2 regions of the Streptomyces sp. NPDC051563 genome follow, and region 1 is predicted to be linked to the other one. Evidence: predicted binding sites of a transcription regulator. Region 1 holds the regulator's gene; the other holds the start of a gene.

Region 1 (7,584 bases):
TTCGACTTCTTCGACCAGCTGAAGTCCAAGACGCGCGGCTACGCCTCCCTCGACTACGAGCCCACCGGCGAGCAGGCCGGCAGCCTGGTCAAGGTCGACATCCTGCTGCACGGCGACAAGGTCGACGCCTTCTCCGCCGTCTGCCACAAGGACGCCGCCTACGCCTACGGCGTGCGCCTGGTGGCCAAGTTGCGCGAGCTCATCCCGCGGCAGGCCTTCGAGATCCCGATCCAGGCCGCCGTCGGCTCCCGCGTCATCGCCCGCGAGACCATCCGCGCCATCCGCAAGGACGTCCTCGCCAAGTGCTACGGCGGTGACATCTCCCGTAAGCGGAAGCTGCTGGAGAAGCAGAAGGAAGGCAAGAAGCGCATGAAGATGGTCGGCTCCGTGGAGGTCCCGCAGGAGGCCTTTATCGCCGTCCTCTCCAGCGACGAGTCCGGCGGCAAGAAGAAGTAGCCGCCGCGACGGCCGTCGATGCGAAGCAGGCCCCCGTGCTCCGGCGCGGGGGCCTGCTCCGTATACGGCCGGGTTCCGGCTCGTTCCGGCCGGGGACCGGAATGCGCGGTCGCGGGCGTCCGCTTCGTTATGAATCGGCGTCCCAGGGGCCCTTACGCGCCAGGCGGAGGGCCCCTAGTCTGATCACTGCTCGTTGGTTACTCGCCAGTTACAAGTCCTGTACATGCCCTGCCGCGTGGTCCGGAGGATGTCCGTGAGCGACACACAGACCTTGATCGAGAACCGTCCGCCCACCGTGGCGACCCTCTTCCTGGAGCGTGTCGCCGCCACGCCGAACGCCGAGGCCTACCGCTACCCGGTCCCCGCCGCGGACGGCAAGGGCGGCCCGGACGACTGGAAGTCGCTCAGCTGGGGACAGGCCGCCGATCGGGTCTTCGCCATCGCGGCCGGCCTCGTCGAGCTCGGGATCCAGCCGGAGCAGCGCGTCGCGCTGGCCTCCAACACCCGGGTCGAGTGGATCCTCGCGGACCTCGGCGTGATGTGCGCCGGCGGCGCCGTGACCACCATCTACCCGAGCACGAACGCGGAGGAGTCGGCCTTCATCCTCTCCGACTCCGAGAGCCGGATCCTGATCGCCGAGGACGCCGCGCAGCTGGCCAAGGCCCGCGAGCGCCGCGCCGACCTGCCCGAGCTGGCCCACGTCGTGGTCGTGGAGGCCGCCGACGCCGTCCCGGCCGACGGCGACCCCGAGGGCTGGGTGCTCTCGCTGGCCGACCTGGAGGCGCGCGGCCGCGAGTACCTGGCCAAGCACCCCGTGGTGGTCAAGGAGCGCATCGCGGCCATCACCGCCGACCAGCTCGCCACCCTGATCTACACCTCGGGCACCACCGGCCGCCCCAAGGGTGTGCGGCTGCCGCACGACAACTGGTCGTACATGGCCAAGGCCACCGTGGCCACCGGCCTGATCACCAAGGACGACGTCCAGTACCTCTGGCTGCCGCTCGCCCACGTCTTCGGCAAGGTGCTGACCTCCGGCCAGATCGAGGTGGGTCACGTCACCGCCGTCGACGGCCGCATCGACAAGATCATCGAGAACCTGCCGATCGTGCAGCCGACCTACATGGCGGCCGTCCCGCGCATCTTCGAGAAGGTCTACAACGGGGTCGCCGCCAAGGCCCGGGCCGGCGGCGGGGCCAAGTACAAGATCTTCCAGTGGTCCGTCGGCGTGGCCCGCGAGTACGCCAAGGTCACCCAGGACAACTTCCGCCGCACCGGCCGGGCGAGCGCCCCCCTGGGCCTCGCCACCAAGCACAAGGTCGCCGACGCGCTCGTCTTCTCCAAGCTCCGCGAGGCCTTCGGAGGCAACCTGCGCGCCGCCGTTTCCGGCGCCTCCGCCCTCGCCCCCGACATCGGCTACTTCTTCTCCGGCGCCGGCATCCACATTCTGGAGGGCTACGGACTCACCGAGTCCAGCGCCGCCTCCTTCGTCAACCCCGGCGAGGCCTACCGCACCGGCACCGTCGGCAAGCCGCTCCCCGGCACCGAGGTCCGCATCGCCGACGACGGCGAGGTGCTGCTGCGCGGCCCCGGCATCATGCAGGGCTACCACGGGCAGCCCGAGAAGACCGCCGAGGTGCTGGAGGCCGACGGCTGGCTGCACACGGGCGACATCGGCGAGCTCTCCGCCGACGGCTACCTGCGCATCACCGACCGCAAGAAGGACCTGATCAAGACCTCCGGCGGCAAGTACGTCGCCCCGGCGGAGATCGAGGGCCAGTTCAAGGCCCTCTGCCCCTACGTCTCCAGCATCGTCGTCCACGGCGCCGACCGGAACTTCTGCTCCGCCCTCATCGCCCTGGACGAGCCCTCGATCCTGGTCTGGGCCGCCGAAAGCGGCCTGGAGGGCAAGACGTACTCCCAGGTCCTGGCCGCGCCCGAGACCACCCGGCTCATCGAGACCTACGTGCAGACCCTCAACGAGGGCCTCCAGCGCTGGCAGACGGTCAAGAAGTTCCGCCTCCTGCCGCGCGACCTCGACGTGGAGCACGGCGACCTCACCCCGAGCCTCAAGCTGAAGCGGCCGGTCGTCGAGCGCGAGTTCAAGCACCTCATCGAGGAGATGTACGAGGGCTCCCGGGAGGCGTAGCACCGGGCGCGCGGTCCGGGGCGCCCGAGGGACCGTAAACGACCTTGGGGCAGTGCGGGACAATGGGCCCATGCCTTCCGCACTGCCCGATGGTGAACCCATGCCCGAAGACGGCTCGCTGCCGCCCCACGCCCTGGCGGGAGCGGGGGAGCGGCCCCTCGGGTTCTACCTGCACGTCCCCTACTGCGCCACGCGCTGCGGGTACTGCGACTTCAACACCTACACGGCCACCGAGCTGCGGGGCACCGGCGGCGTGCTCGCCTCCCGGGAGAACTACGCCGACACCCTGATCGACGAGGTCCGCCTGGCGCGGAAGGTGCTCGGGGACGACCCCCGGGCCGTCCGGACCGTGTTCGTGGGCGGCGGCACGCCCACGCTGCTGCCCGCCGGTGACCTCGTACGGATGCTCGCGGCGATCCGCGACGAATTCGGGCTGGCCGAGGACGCGGAGGTCACCACCGAGGCCAATCCGGAATCGGTGAACCCGGAGTACCTGGCCGAGCTGCGCGCCGGCGGCTTCAACCGGATCTCCTTCGGCATGCAGAGCGCGAAGCAGCACGTCCTGAAGGTCCTGGACCGCACGCACACACCCGGCCGGCCCGAGGCCTGCGTCGCGGAGGCGCGGGCGGCGGGCTTCGAGCACGTGAACCTGGACCTGATCTACGGCACGCCGGGGGAATCGGACGAGGACTGGCGGGCGTCGCTGTCGGCGGCGCTGGGCGCCGGGCCCGACCACATCAGCGCCTACGCGCTGATCGTGGAGGAGGGCACCCAGCTCGCGCGGCGGATCCGGCGAGGCGAGGTCCCGATGACCGACGACGACGTCCACGCCGACCGGTACCTGATCCTCGACGCGGTGATGGCCGAGGCGGGCTATTCCTGGTACGAGGTCTCGAACTGGGCCACCACCGAGGCCGGCCGCTGCCTGCACAACGAGCTGTACTGGCGCGGGGCCGACTGGTGGGGCGCCGGACCCGGTGCGCACTCGCACGTGGGCGGGGTGCGGTGGTGGAACGTGAAGCACCCCGGCGCGTATGCGGCGGCGCTGGCGGAGGGGCGGTCGCCCGGGGCCGGGCGGGAGCTCCTCTCGGAGGAGGACCGGCGGGTGGAGCGGATCCTGCTGGAGCTGCGGCTCGTGGACGGGGTGCCGCTGGCCCTGCTGGCGCCTGCGGGGCTCGCCGCGGCCGGGCGGGCCCTGGCGGACGGTCTTCTCGAAGCGGGCCCGTACGGGGCCGGGCGGGCCGTTCTGACCCTGCGTGGACGGCTGCTGGCCGACGCGGTGGTCCGCGACCTGGTGGACTAGCCCCGTCCGGGGTGTTGCCGGGGCCCTGCGGGGCCGTCCCCTACCCGCCCTTCCACCGTTCCCCGGGGCTGCGCCCCGGACCCGTTGCCGGGTGCGGCGCCGTTGCCGGGGGCCAGCCCCCGGGCCCCCGCGCCTCAAACGCCGGCGAGGCTGGATTTTCGCCGGCGCTGGAGCCCCGCGCGCCGTGTGAGCTACGCCGTCACGTGGTCGATCAGGTGCTCCACCGCGCCCAGGAGGGTGGGCTCCAGGTCCTTGTACGAGGTCACGCGGGACAGGATGTGCTGCCAGGCGGCGCCGGTGTTCTCCGGCCAGCCCAGGGCGCGGCAGATGCCCGTCTTCCAGTCCTGGCCGGGCGGGATGACGGGCCAGGCGCGGATGCCCAGGGCGGAGGGCTTCACCGCCTGCCAGACGTCCACGTACGGGTGGCCCACGATCAGGACGTGCGGGGAGGTCACCGAGGCGGCGATGCGGGACTCCTTGGAGCCCGGGACCAGGTGGTCCACCAGGATGCCCAGGCGGGCGTCGGCGGCGGGGGCGAAGTCGGCGACGACGGCCGGGAGGTCGTCGATGCCCTCCAGGTACTCCACCACGACGCCCTCGATCCGCAGGTCGTCGCCCCACACCCGCTCGACCAGTTCGGCGTCGTGGCGGCCCTCCACGTAGATCCGGCCCGCCCGGGCCACCCGCGCCCGGGCCCCGGGGACGGCGAGGGAGCCCGAGGCCGTACGGGCCGGGGCGGCCGGGCCCCGCGCGGGGCGGGTCAGGGTGACCACCGCGCCGTCCAGGAGGAAGCCGCGGGGTTCGAGGGGGAAGACGCGGCGCTTGCCGAAGCGGTCCTCCAGGGTGACCGTGCCGGCCTCGCAGGCCACCACCGCGCCGCAGAAGTCCGTACCCGCCACCTCGACCACCAGGTCCGGATCGGCCGGGACCTCGGGGACGGGCTTGGAGCGCTTCCACTGGGGGGTCAGGTCGGGGGAGTACTCGCGCATCCGGCCGAGGGTAGGAGAACGGGCCGGTTCAGTGGTCCGACACGCCGAAGCGGGCGGCCAGTGTGTCGCGTTGGGCACGGACGAAGGCCGCGTCGACCACCGCTCCGTGACCCGGTACGTACAGAGCGTCGTCCCCGCCCAGGGCGAGGAGCCGGTCCAGGGCCGCCGGCCACTGCCGCGGCGCCGCGTCCGGGCCCGCCTGCGGCTCGCCCGATTCCTCGACCAGGTCGCCGCAGAAGACCACCTCGCGCGCACCGGGCACGAAGGCGGCCAGATCGTGCCGGGTGTGCCCCGGGCCCACGTTCGCCAGCAGCACCTGCACCCCGCCCAGGTCGAGCGTCCACTCGCCCGACACCAGGTGCCGGGGGAGCACCAGCAGATCCGCCGCCTCGGCCGCCTCGGCGGGCGCCAGGCCGTGCCGGACCGCGTCGGCCCGCAGCTCTTCCCGGCTCACCGAGAGCAGGGAGTCCAGCCCGACCGGACCGTAGATCTCGGCGCCCGCGAACGCCGCCCCGCCCAGTACGTGGTCGAAATGTCCGTGTGTGAATGCGAGATGGGTCACGCGCCGGCCCGCCAGCCGCTCGGCCTCGGCCCGTACCTGCGCCCCTTCCCGCAGGGAGGAACCCGGGTCGATCAGAAGGGCGGAATCCTCGCCCACCACCAGTCCCACGGTGCAGTCCCACACCGGCAGGCGCTTTCGGCCGGCCCGTTCGGCGAGCCGTTCCCAGCCCGCCTCTTCCCAACGCACGTCCATGCCGCGACGCTACCTTGGCGGGCCGCCCTTGCTAGGGGTGTACCACCCCGCCGTACACTGACCGGGGGATCTCTGGCACTCGAACGCTCAGAGTGCCAGCAGGCAGGACCTGCCGAAGCCGCGAACGACGGAAACGATGGAGGTGTGCGCGCGATGCTCAGCGAACGCAGACTCGAAGTGCTGCGCGCCATCGTCCAGGACTACGTCGGCACGGAGGAGCCCGTCGGCTCCAAGGCGCTCACCGAGCGGCACCGCCTCGGCGTGTCGCCCGCCACCGTGCGCAACGACATGGCCGTGCTGGAGGACGAGGGCTACATCGCCCAGCCCCACACCAGCGCCGGCCGGATCCCCACCGACAAGGGCTACCGCCTCTTCGTCGACAAGCTGGCGGGGGTCAAACCGCTGTCGACGCCCGAGCGCCGGGCCATCCAGAACTTCCTCGACGGGGCCGTGGACCTCGACGACGTCGTCGGCCGTACGGTGCGGCTGCTCGCGCAGCTCACCCGGCAGGTCGCCGTCGTCCAGTACCCCTCGCTGACCCGGTCCACCGTCCGGCACGTGGAACTGCTCTCGCTGGCCCCGGCCCGCCTGATGCTCGTCCTCATCACGGACACCGGCCGGGTCGAGCAGCGGCTCGTCGACTGCCAGGCCCCCTTCGGGGAGGCCTCGCTCGCGGACCTGCGGGCCCGCCTCAACAGCCGAGTCGTCGGCCGCCGGTTCACCGACGTGCCGCCGCTGGTGAAGGACCTTCCGGAGTCCTTCGAGAACGAGGACCGGGTGACGGTGCGAGCCGTCCTCGACACCCTCCTCGAAACGCTGGTCGAGGAGGCGGAGGAGCGGCTGATGATCGGCGGCACCGCCAACCTCACCCGCTTCGGACACGATTTTCCCCTGACGATCAGGCCGGTGCTCGAAGCGCTGGAGGAGCAGGTCGTGCTCCTCAAGCTGCTGGGCGAGGCCAGTGAGTCGGGAATGGCCGTAAAGATCGGGCATGAGAACGCCTACGAGGGACTGAACTCCACGTCCGTCGTCTCGGTCGGCTACGGTTCGGGCGGCGAAGCAGTCGCCAAACTCGGCGTGGTCGGACCGACCCGCATGGACTACCCCGGAACGATGGGAGCGGTACGCGCAGTGGCACGTTACGTCGGACAGATCCTGGCGGAGTCGTAAGTGGCCACGGACTACTACGCCGTTCTCGGCGTGCGCCGCGACGCATCGCAGGACGAGATCAAGAAGGCATTCCGGCGGCTCGCCCGCGAGCTGCACCCGGATGTGAACCCCGATCCCAAGACGCAAGAGCGTTTCAAGGAGATCAACGCCGCCTACGAGGTCCTCTCGGACCCGCAGAAGAAGCAGGTCTTCGACCTCGGCGGCGACCCGCTGTCCTCCTCGGGCGGCGGCGGAGCCGGCGGCTTCGGAGCGGGCGGCTTCGGCAACTTCTCCGACATCATGGACGCCTTCTTCGGCCAGTCCTCGCAGCGCGGACCGCGCTCGCGGACCCGCCGCGGCCAGGACGCCATGATCCGCCTCGACCTGGAACTGGACGAGGCCGCCTTCGGCACGACCAAGGACATCCAGGTCGACACGGCCGTCGTCTGCACCACCTGCTCCGGCGAGGGCGCTGCACCCGGCACCTCGGCGCAGACGTGTGACATGTGCCGCGGCCGCGGTGAGGTCTCGCAGGTCACCCGGTCCTTCCTGGGCCAGGTCATGACCTCGCGCCCCTGCCCGCAGTGCCAGGGCTTCGGCACCGTGGTCCCGACCCCGTGCCCCGAGTGCGCGGGCGACGGCCGGGTCCGCTCCCGCCGCAGCCTCACCGTCAAGATCCCGGCCGGCGTCGAGAACGGCACCCGGATCCAGCTCGCGGGCGAAGGCGAGGTCGGCCCCGGCGGCGGCCCCGCCGGCGACCTGTACGTGGAGATCCACGAGCTGCCGC
Region 2 (7,584 bases), on a different contig from region 1:
CACCCCGACCGTGAGCACCCCGGCCGGCACCCCGGCGGCCAGCGCCCGAGCCGTCGCGGCATCGACCGTACGCGGGCTGCCGGGCGCGAACACGAACCCGACGGCATCGGCCCCGGCCGCCACGGCCACCTCGACGTCGTGCGCGGTCCGCAGCCCGCAGATCTTGACGAACACATCGCTCACGTCACTCATGCATGCAGTCAATCAGCTCGTACGGGGGCATCGAAGGACGGTCCCGCATCGCGGGCACCGTCGGACGGCGCATGCGACCTCAACCATCCGGGCACTCCCCGGCGTGTACGTACCGGAAGCAGGAGCCGGGGACCGAAGGGGGCGGGGATGGCGACGGGTGACGCGAACGATCCGATACGGGACTCATGGTGGCGCCCGCCCGGACGGGTCCTGGCCGCCGCCGCCGCGCCGGCCCTCGCCACCGCGACGGCGCTCGCGGCCGGCTGGGCGGGAGCGACCGGCTGGCTGGGCGACGGCCGGCTGGGCGACGCCTGGGTGGCCCTCTTCGGGCTCTTCGTTCCCCTGTCCGGCCTCGCCCTGCACTCCTTCGCCGCGGGCGGGCGCCGCGGCTCGGCCCTCGCCGTCCTGGCCGGGCTGCCCGCGGTCGCCGGCGTGTTCATCGCCCTGATGGGCGTGGACGATCTGGTGCTGCGGGAGCGCGGCGTCGAGGTCACGTGCGTGGTCAGGGAGGTGACCTCCCGGGTCGAGACGGATTCCGCCTTCGGCCCCGAGGGCCAGCGCCTCAGCCACACCGTCGCGTACGACCATCGGCTGGACTGCCCGCCGGGCGGTCCCGCCCAGCTGACCAGGGAACAGGAGATCGCGAAGACCGGCGAGCAGCTGCGGCTGGTCTACGACCCCCGGGGCCAGGTGCAGCCGGAGCGGGCCGCCGACCTCCACGCCTGGGGCCTGCGCGCCGCGGCCCTCTGCGCGGTCGGGCTCGCATCCCTGCTGGGGGTGCTCGGCGCCCTCGGCAAAGGTCGGTGAACGCCCGAGGGCGGCACCCCCTCCGTCAGGAAGGGGTGCCGCCCTCGGTACGTGTACGTACTGCGTGCTGCGTGGTGCGCGCAGCGAACCGCCGATCTACCGTCGGGCCGGAGCCCGGGGTGGATCAGAAGTCCATGTCGCCGCCCGGCATGCCGCCGCCGGCAGCCGCGCCGGCCTTCTCGGGCTTGTCGGCGATGACGGCCTCGGTGGTGAGGAAGAGGGCCGCGATGGACGCCGCGTTCTGCAGGGCAGAGCGGGTGACCTTCGCCGGGTCGATGATGCCCGACGCGATCATGTCCACGTACTCGCCGGTCGCGGCGTTCAGGCCCCAACCGATCTGCAGGTTGCGGACCTTCTCCACGACGACGCCGCCCTCGAGACCACCGTTGACGGCGATCTGCTTGAGCGGGGCCTCCAGCGCGAGCTTGACGGCGTTGGCGCCGGTCGCCTCGTCGCCGGTGAGCTCCAGCTTGTCGAAGACCGAGGAGGCCTGCAGCAGGGCCACGCCGCCACCGGCGACGATGCCCTCTTCGACGGCCGCCTTCGCGTTGCGAACGGCGTCCTCGATGCGGTGCTTGCGCTCCTTGAGCTCGACCTCGGTCGCGGCGCCGGCCTTGATGACCGCGACACCGCCGGCGAGCTTCGCCAGTCGCTCCTGCAGCTTCTCGCGGTCGTAGTCCGAGTCGGAGTTCTCGATCTCGGCGCGGATCTGGTTGACGCGGCCCTGGACCTGGTCGCTGTCACCGGAGCCGTCGACGATGGTCGTCTCGTCCTTGGTGATGACGACCTTGCGGGCGCGGCCGAGCAGGTCGAGACCGGCGTTCTCGAGCTTGAGGCCGACCTCCTCGGAGATGACGGTGCCGCCCGTGAGGATGGCGATGTCGCCGAGCATGGCCTTGCGACGGTCACCGAAGCCCGGAGCCTTGACGGCGACGGACTTGAAGGTGCCGCGGATCTTGTTGACGACGAGGGTGGAGAGCGCCTCGCCCTCGACGTCCTCGGCGATGATCAGCAGCGGCTTGCCGGACTGCATGACCTTCTCCAGGAGCGGCAGCAGGTCCTTGACCGAGCCGATCTTGGAGTTGACGATCAGGATGTACGGGTCGTCGAGGGACGACTCCATGCGCTCCATGTCGGTGGCGAAGTACGCCGAGATGTAGCCCTTGTCGAAGCGCATGCCCTCGGTGAGCTCGAGCTCCAGGCCGAAGGTCTGCGACTCCTCGACCGTGATGACGCCTTCCTTGCCGACCTTGTCCATGGCCTCGGCGATGAGCTCGCCGATCTGGGTGTCGGCGGCGGAGATGGAGGCCGTGGAAGCGATCTGCTCCTTGGTCTCGACATCCTTGGCCTGCGCCAGCAGGGCGGCGGAGACGGCCTCGACGGCCTTCTCGATACCGCGCTTGAGGGCCATCGGGTTCGCACCGGCGGCCACGTTGCGCAGGCCCTCGCGGACGAGCGCCTGGGCGAGAACGGTGGCGGTGGTCGTACCGTCGCCGGCGACGTCGTCCGTCTTCTTGGCGACTTCCTTGACCAGCTCGGCGCCGATCTTCTCGTACGGGTCCTCGAGCTCGATCTCCTTGGCGATGGAGACACCATCGTTGGTGATCGTGGGCGCGCCCCACTTCTTCTCAAGGACGACGTTGCGACCCTTGGGGCCAAGGGTGACCTTGACGGCGTCGGCGAGCTGGTTCATCCCACGCTCGAGGCCGCGACGGGCCTCCTCGTCGAACGCAATGATCTTGGCCATCTGAAGTGGTCCTCCCGGACAGCGGTGGATTGCTCCCGGACCGCGCCCGCGCCCGCGACGGACGGCCTGCGTGCCCGGCGGTTCCTTCCCACCGGACCCTGCGGGCCTCACCGACCCGGTCCTCGTTTAGTAGCACTCTCACCCGGAGAGTGCTAACGCCAATGATTAGCACTCGACCCCTCCGAGTGCAAGCGGCTTGGGGCAACCCGGGATGAACACCCGGGCACCGCAAGGGCGCCGGAGCCGCCACGCACGAGGGGCCCGCATCCCGTGTCCAGGATGTGGGCCCCTCGTACATATGTCGTTGTGCCTCGTGCGCGACCGCTGTGCGTGGCCGCGTACGCGTCGGTGGTCGATCGCGGTCGGACTAGCCGGCGGCGAGCTTGACCATGTCCGCCTGCGGACCCTTCTGGCCCTGCGAGATCTCGAATTCGACCCGCTGACCCTCTTCAAGGGTGCGGTACCCGTCCATCTGGATGGCGCTGTAGTGGACGAACACATCCGCACCACCGTCGACCGCGATGAAGCCGTAGCCCTTCTCCGCGTTGAACCACTTGACGGTGCCCTGAGCCATGCCTAACTCCCCTATTACTGGCCCTTGCGCAGGACCGCACTTCGCGGTCCCGGGTCAGAACTTGCGCCGGAACGCCTCGACCGGGGCTGAATGTATCCGCACCGCTGCTGTCTGCAACAGGTCATTCCGACGAGAATTCTGGACACGCCAAAACATTGAAATAGGGTGAAAACCAGGAATATTCCAGGGCAACTCGGGCCGGACAAACCAGGCCAACGTCCCATAGCGCACTTGCATGTTGACTCAATGTCAACCCTCACGCGGCCCGCTCATATGCGGCGGGCAAGAACAGCGGAGGGGACTTCCCCAACCTTACCGCGTCCAATCAAGCAGAATTGCCCCCTCCGTTTATTACCGGAGGGGGCAATTCAGTTTCCGCACGATGTTAGGCGGACGGTGTCACGCGGACGGTGTCACGCGGGCTGCGTCACGCGGGGTCAGCAGCCGCCGGCGACGGCCGGGATGATCGAGATGCCGGCGCCGTCCGGAGTCGCCGTCTGCAGCCCGCCCTCGAAGCGCACGTCGTCGTCGTTCACGTAGACGTTGACGAAGCGGCGCAGCTTGCCCTGGTCGTCCAGGACGCGCGCGGCGATGCCGGGGTGGCCGGCCTCCAGGGACTGGATGACCTCTTCGAGGGTCGCGCCCTCGGCGGAGACCTCGGCCTGGCCGCCGGTGTAGGTGCGCAGGATGGTGGGGATGCGGACGTTGACGCTCATGGCGCTACTGCCTTTCCGGTGTGCAGGGAGAAGAGATCAGGCCAGGTTGGCGGCGCGGAACGCGTCCAGGCTGGGGCGGATGGTGGCGGTCTGGCCACCGCCTTCGGCCACCGCCTCCAGGGTCTTGAGGCCGTCACCGGTGTTCAGGATCACGGTGGTCAGCGCGGGGTCGAGCTGCCCGTTCTCGACGAGCTTCTTCGTCACGCCGACGGTCACGCCGCCCGCGGTCTCGGCGAAGATGCCCTCGGTCTGGGCGAGGAGCTTGATCGCCTCGACGACCTGGGTGTCGTTGACGTCCTCGACGTACCCGCCGGTGCGGCGCGCGATGTCCAGGACGTACGGGCCGTCCGCCGGGTTGCCGATGGCCAGCGACTTGGCGATGGTGTTCGGCTTCTGCGGGCGGACCACCTCGTGACCGGCCTTGAAGGCGGTCGAGACGGGCGAGCAGCCCTCGGCCTGGGCGCCGAAGATCTTGTACGGCTTGTCCTCGACGAGGCCCAGCTTGATCAGTTCCTGGAGACCCTTGTCGATCTTCGTGAGCTGCGAGCCGGACGCGATCGGGATGACGATCTGGTCGGGCAGCTGCCAGCCGAGCTGCTCGCAGATCTCGTACGCCAGGGTCTTGGAGCCCTCGCCGTAGTACGGGCGCAGGTTGACGTTGACGAAGCCCCAGCCCTCGCCCAGCGGGTCGCCGATGAGCTCGGAGCAGAACCGGTTGACGTCGTCGTAGTTGCCCTCGATGCCGACCAGGTCGCCACCGTAGACACCGGCCATGACGACCTTGCCCTGCTCCAGGTCGTGCGGGATGAACACGCAGGAGCGGAAGCCGGCCCGGGCGGCCGCGGCGCCGACGGCGCCGGCCAGGTTGCCGGTGGAGGAGCAGGAGAGGGTGGTGAAGCCGAAGGCGCGGGCGGCCTCGACGGCGATGGCCACGACGCGGTCCTTGAAGGAGTGCGTCGGGTTGCCGGAGTCGTCCTTGACGTACAGCTTGCCGGTGACCCCGAGCTCCTTGGCCAGGTTGGCCGCGTCCACGAGCTTGGTGAAGCCGGGGTTCAGGCTCGGCTTGGAGGCCACGTCCGCCGGGACGGGCAGCAGCGGCGCGTAGCGCCAGATGTTGTTCGGGCCGGCCTCGATGGCGGCGCGCAGGGCTTCCGGGTCTCCCAGGGGCAGCTCGTAGGCGACTTCGAGCGGGCCGAAGCACTCGGCGCAGGCGAAGATCGGGCCGAGCTCGAAGCGGGTACCGCACTCACGACAGGAAAGGCCGGTGGCGGGACCGAGATCGACGGAGGTGCCAGAAGCGTTTTCAGTGCTTTCGACGGTTTCGGCAGAGGTTGCGACAGACTGTGCAGCCATGATGGCGAGGCCCTTTCTCCTCATCTTCCCCATGGCGCACTTCGCCATGAGACGGAATTGGCACCTTCCCTAGCCGGGGACCTCGCTGGCGGCGCTGGAATGCGCGATCGCGAGAACCGACTGGAGGGTTGCCGGGGCTTCAACGGGCCGTGTCCCTCTGCCCCTCTGGATGAGCGGTATGGCACCGGCACACGCGCTCTATGGCGCGCCGGTGCGTTTGTACGCGGGCCCCCCGGCATGCGGTGGGCCATTGCGTTGTTCAAGACTGTAACCGAAGGCCCGGGTGGTTGAGACAGCCGTCCGAACCGCGAGATGGATCACATTTCGGTCCAAACCAGTGAAGAGCCCAGTGATGAACAGGGAGTGCTGAAGGTGCTGGAAGAGGTGGAGCGCTGGTTGGCAGACCGCTCCTGGTCCGCCGCCGACCGACCGCTCGGCCAGCTGCTTTCCGCCAAGCGGGCAGCGGGGACCACGGTGAGCGTGGTGTTGCCGGCGCTGAACGAGGAGGCGACGGTCGGCGAGATCGTCGAGGTGATCCGGCGCGATCTGATCGAGGGCCTGCCGGTGCCGCTGGTGGACGAGCTCGTGGTGATCGACTCGGGTTCCACCGACCGCACCGCGGAGGTCGCGGCCAAGGCCGGGGCCCGGGTGGTGCACCGCGACGAGGTGCTGCCGCGGATCCCGGCGCTGCCCGGCAAGGGCGAGGTGCTGTGGCGCTCGCTGCTGGTCACCACCGGCGACATCGTCTGCTTCGTGGACGCCGACCTGCGCGATTTCTCGTCCGCCTTCGTCTCCGGGATCGTCGGCCCGCTGCTGACCGATCCGGAGGTGCGGTTCGTCAAGGCGATGTACGACCGCCCCTTCGGCCTGGAGTCCGTCGACCGGGCGGCTCCGGCCGATCCGGCCTCCGCCACGGCCCACGGCCAGGGCGGCCGGGTCACCGAACTGGTGGCCCGCCCCCTGCTCAACCTGCACTGGCCGCTGCTGGCCGGTTTCGTGCAGCCGCTGGGCGGCGAGTACGCCGTACGCCGCGAGCTCCTGGAGCGGCTGCCGTTCCCCGTGGGCTACGGGGTCGAGCTGGGGCTGCTGGTGGACGCGCTGCACACGGCCGGGCTGGACGCACTGGCCCAGGTGGACGTGGGCGTCCGGCTGCACCGGCACCAGGACGGTCAGGCACTGGGCCGGATGGCCGCCGCGATCTACCGCACGGCTCAGGTGAGGCTCTCGCGCGGGCACCTCGTACGCCCCGAGCTGACGCAGTTCGAGCGGGGGCCGGAGGGCTTCGTACCGCACACCTACGCCGTGGACACCGAGGAGCGGCCGCCGATGCGGGACGTCGAGGAGTACGCACGGCGCCGCGTGGCGTAGCACCCGGCGGTGTGGTCTTCCTCTCGGTCCGGCGCACACCCGGGCGGCGACGTTTGACCGGCGGCGAGGCGGGCTAGGTTCGCCGCATGGCTTCCCAGGTGCTCGTCGCCGCGAATCGCGGCCCCCTCTCGTACGCCCTCGCCGCGGACGGCACGCTCAGTGCCCGCCGCGGCGGGGGCGGTCTCGTCTCCGGCCTCTCCACCGCCCTCGCGGAACAGCCGGACGCGCTGTGGATCTGCGCGGCGCTGTCGGACGCGGACCGGGAGGCGGTACGGCGGGGGGTCGCCGAGCCGGGCGTACGGATGCTGCCGATCGACCCGGAGGTCTACGACGACGCGTACAACGGCATCGCGAACTCGGTGCTGTGGTTCCTCCACCACCACCTGTACGAGATCCCGCGCGAGCCGGTCTTCGACGCGGAGTTCCGGCGGCGCTGGGGCTCTTACGTCACGTACAACGAGGCCTTCGCGACGGCGCTCGCGCAGGAGGCGGCCGAGGGCGCGACGGTCCTGATCCAGGACTACCACCTGGCCCTGGCCCCGGGAATGCTCCGGGAGCTCCGCCCCGACCTGCGGATCGGGCACTTCACGCACACGCCGTGGGCCTCTCGGGAGTTCCTGGAGATGCTCCCGGACGACATCCGGCGCCAGCTGGTCCGGGGGATGCTCGGGGCGGACCAGCTGGGGTTCCACACGTGGGAGTGGGCCTTCAACTTCATGCACGGCGCGAACTTCGACGACGCGGGCGGTATCGCGCAGCCGCACTCCCCGACCGGAACCCCGGAGCGCGGGGTGTGGCACGCCAAGGCGGCTCCCGGCGGGACCGGG

The links. The regulator HrcA, encoded in region 1, represses chaperone genes, less so after heat shock. The targets are predictions, from matches to a motif close to TTNGCACTCNGNNNNNCNGAGTGCNAA.
Region 2: the regulator HrcA is predicted to act here: its motif matches at 2,912-2,938, upstream of groL (chaperonin GroEL).

What each region holds. Positions count from the first base shown of each region.
Region 1 covers NZ_JBITDL010000023.1:104,773-112,356, reverse strand. The annotation lists gene lepA (translation elongation factor 4) at 1-456, shown strand, start outside; gene ACIA8F_RS26455 (AMP-dependent synthetase/ligase) at 710-2,602, shown strand; gene hemW (radical SAM family heme chaperone HemW) at 2,673-3,905, shown strand; gene ACIA8F_RS26445 (DUF3097 domain-containing protein) at 4,097-4,894, opposite strand; gene ACIA8F_RS26440 (MBL fold metallo-hydrolase) at 4,923-5,648, opposite strand; gene hrcA (heat-inducible transcriptional repressor HrcA) at 5,802-6,818, shown strand; gene dnaJ (molecular chaperone DnaJ) at 6,819-7,584, shown strand, end outside.
Region 2 covers NZ_JBITDL010000040.1:67,603-75,186, reverse strand. The annotation lists gene ACIA8F_RS34720 (phosphoribosylanthranilate isomerase) at 1-192, opposite strand, end outside; gene ACIA8F_RS34715 (hypothetical protein) at 340-999, shown strand; gene groL (chaperonin GroEL) at 1,124-2,746, opposite strand; gene ACIA8F_RS34705 (cold-shock protein) at 3,114-3,320, opposite strand; gene ACIA8F_RS34700 (MoaD/ThiS family protein) at 3,758-4,036, opposite strand; gene thrC (threonine synthase) at 4,073-5,413, opposite strand; SAM riboswitch class I at 5,407-5,565, opposite strand; gene ACIA8F_RS34690 (glucosyl-3-phosphoglycerate synthase) at 5,762-6,757, shown strand; gene ACIA8F_RS34685 (trehalose-6-phosphate synthase) at 6,844-7,584, shown strand, end outside.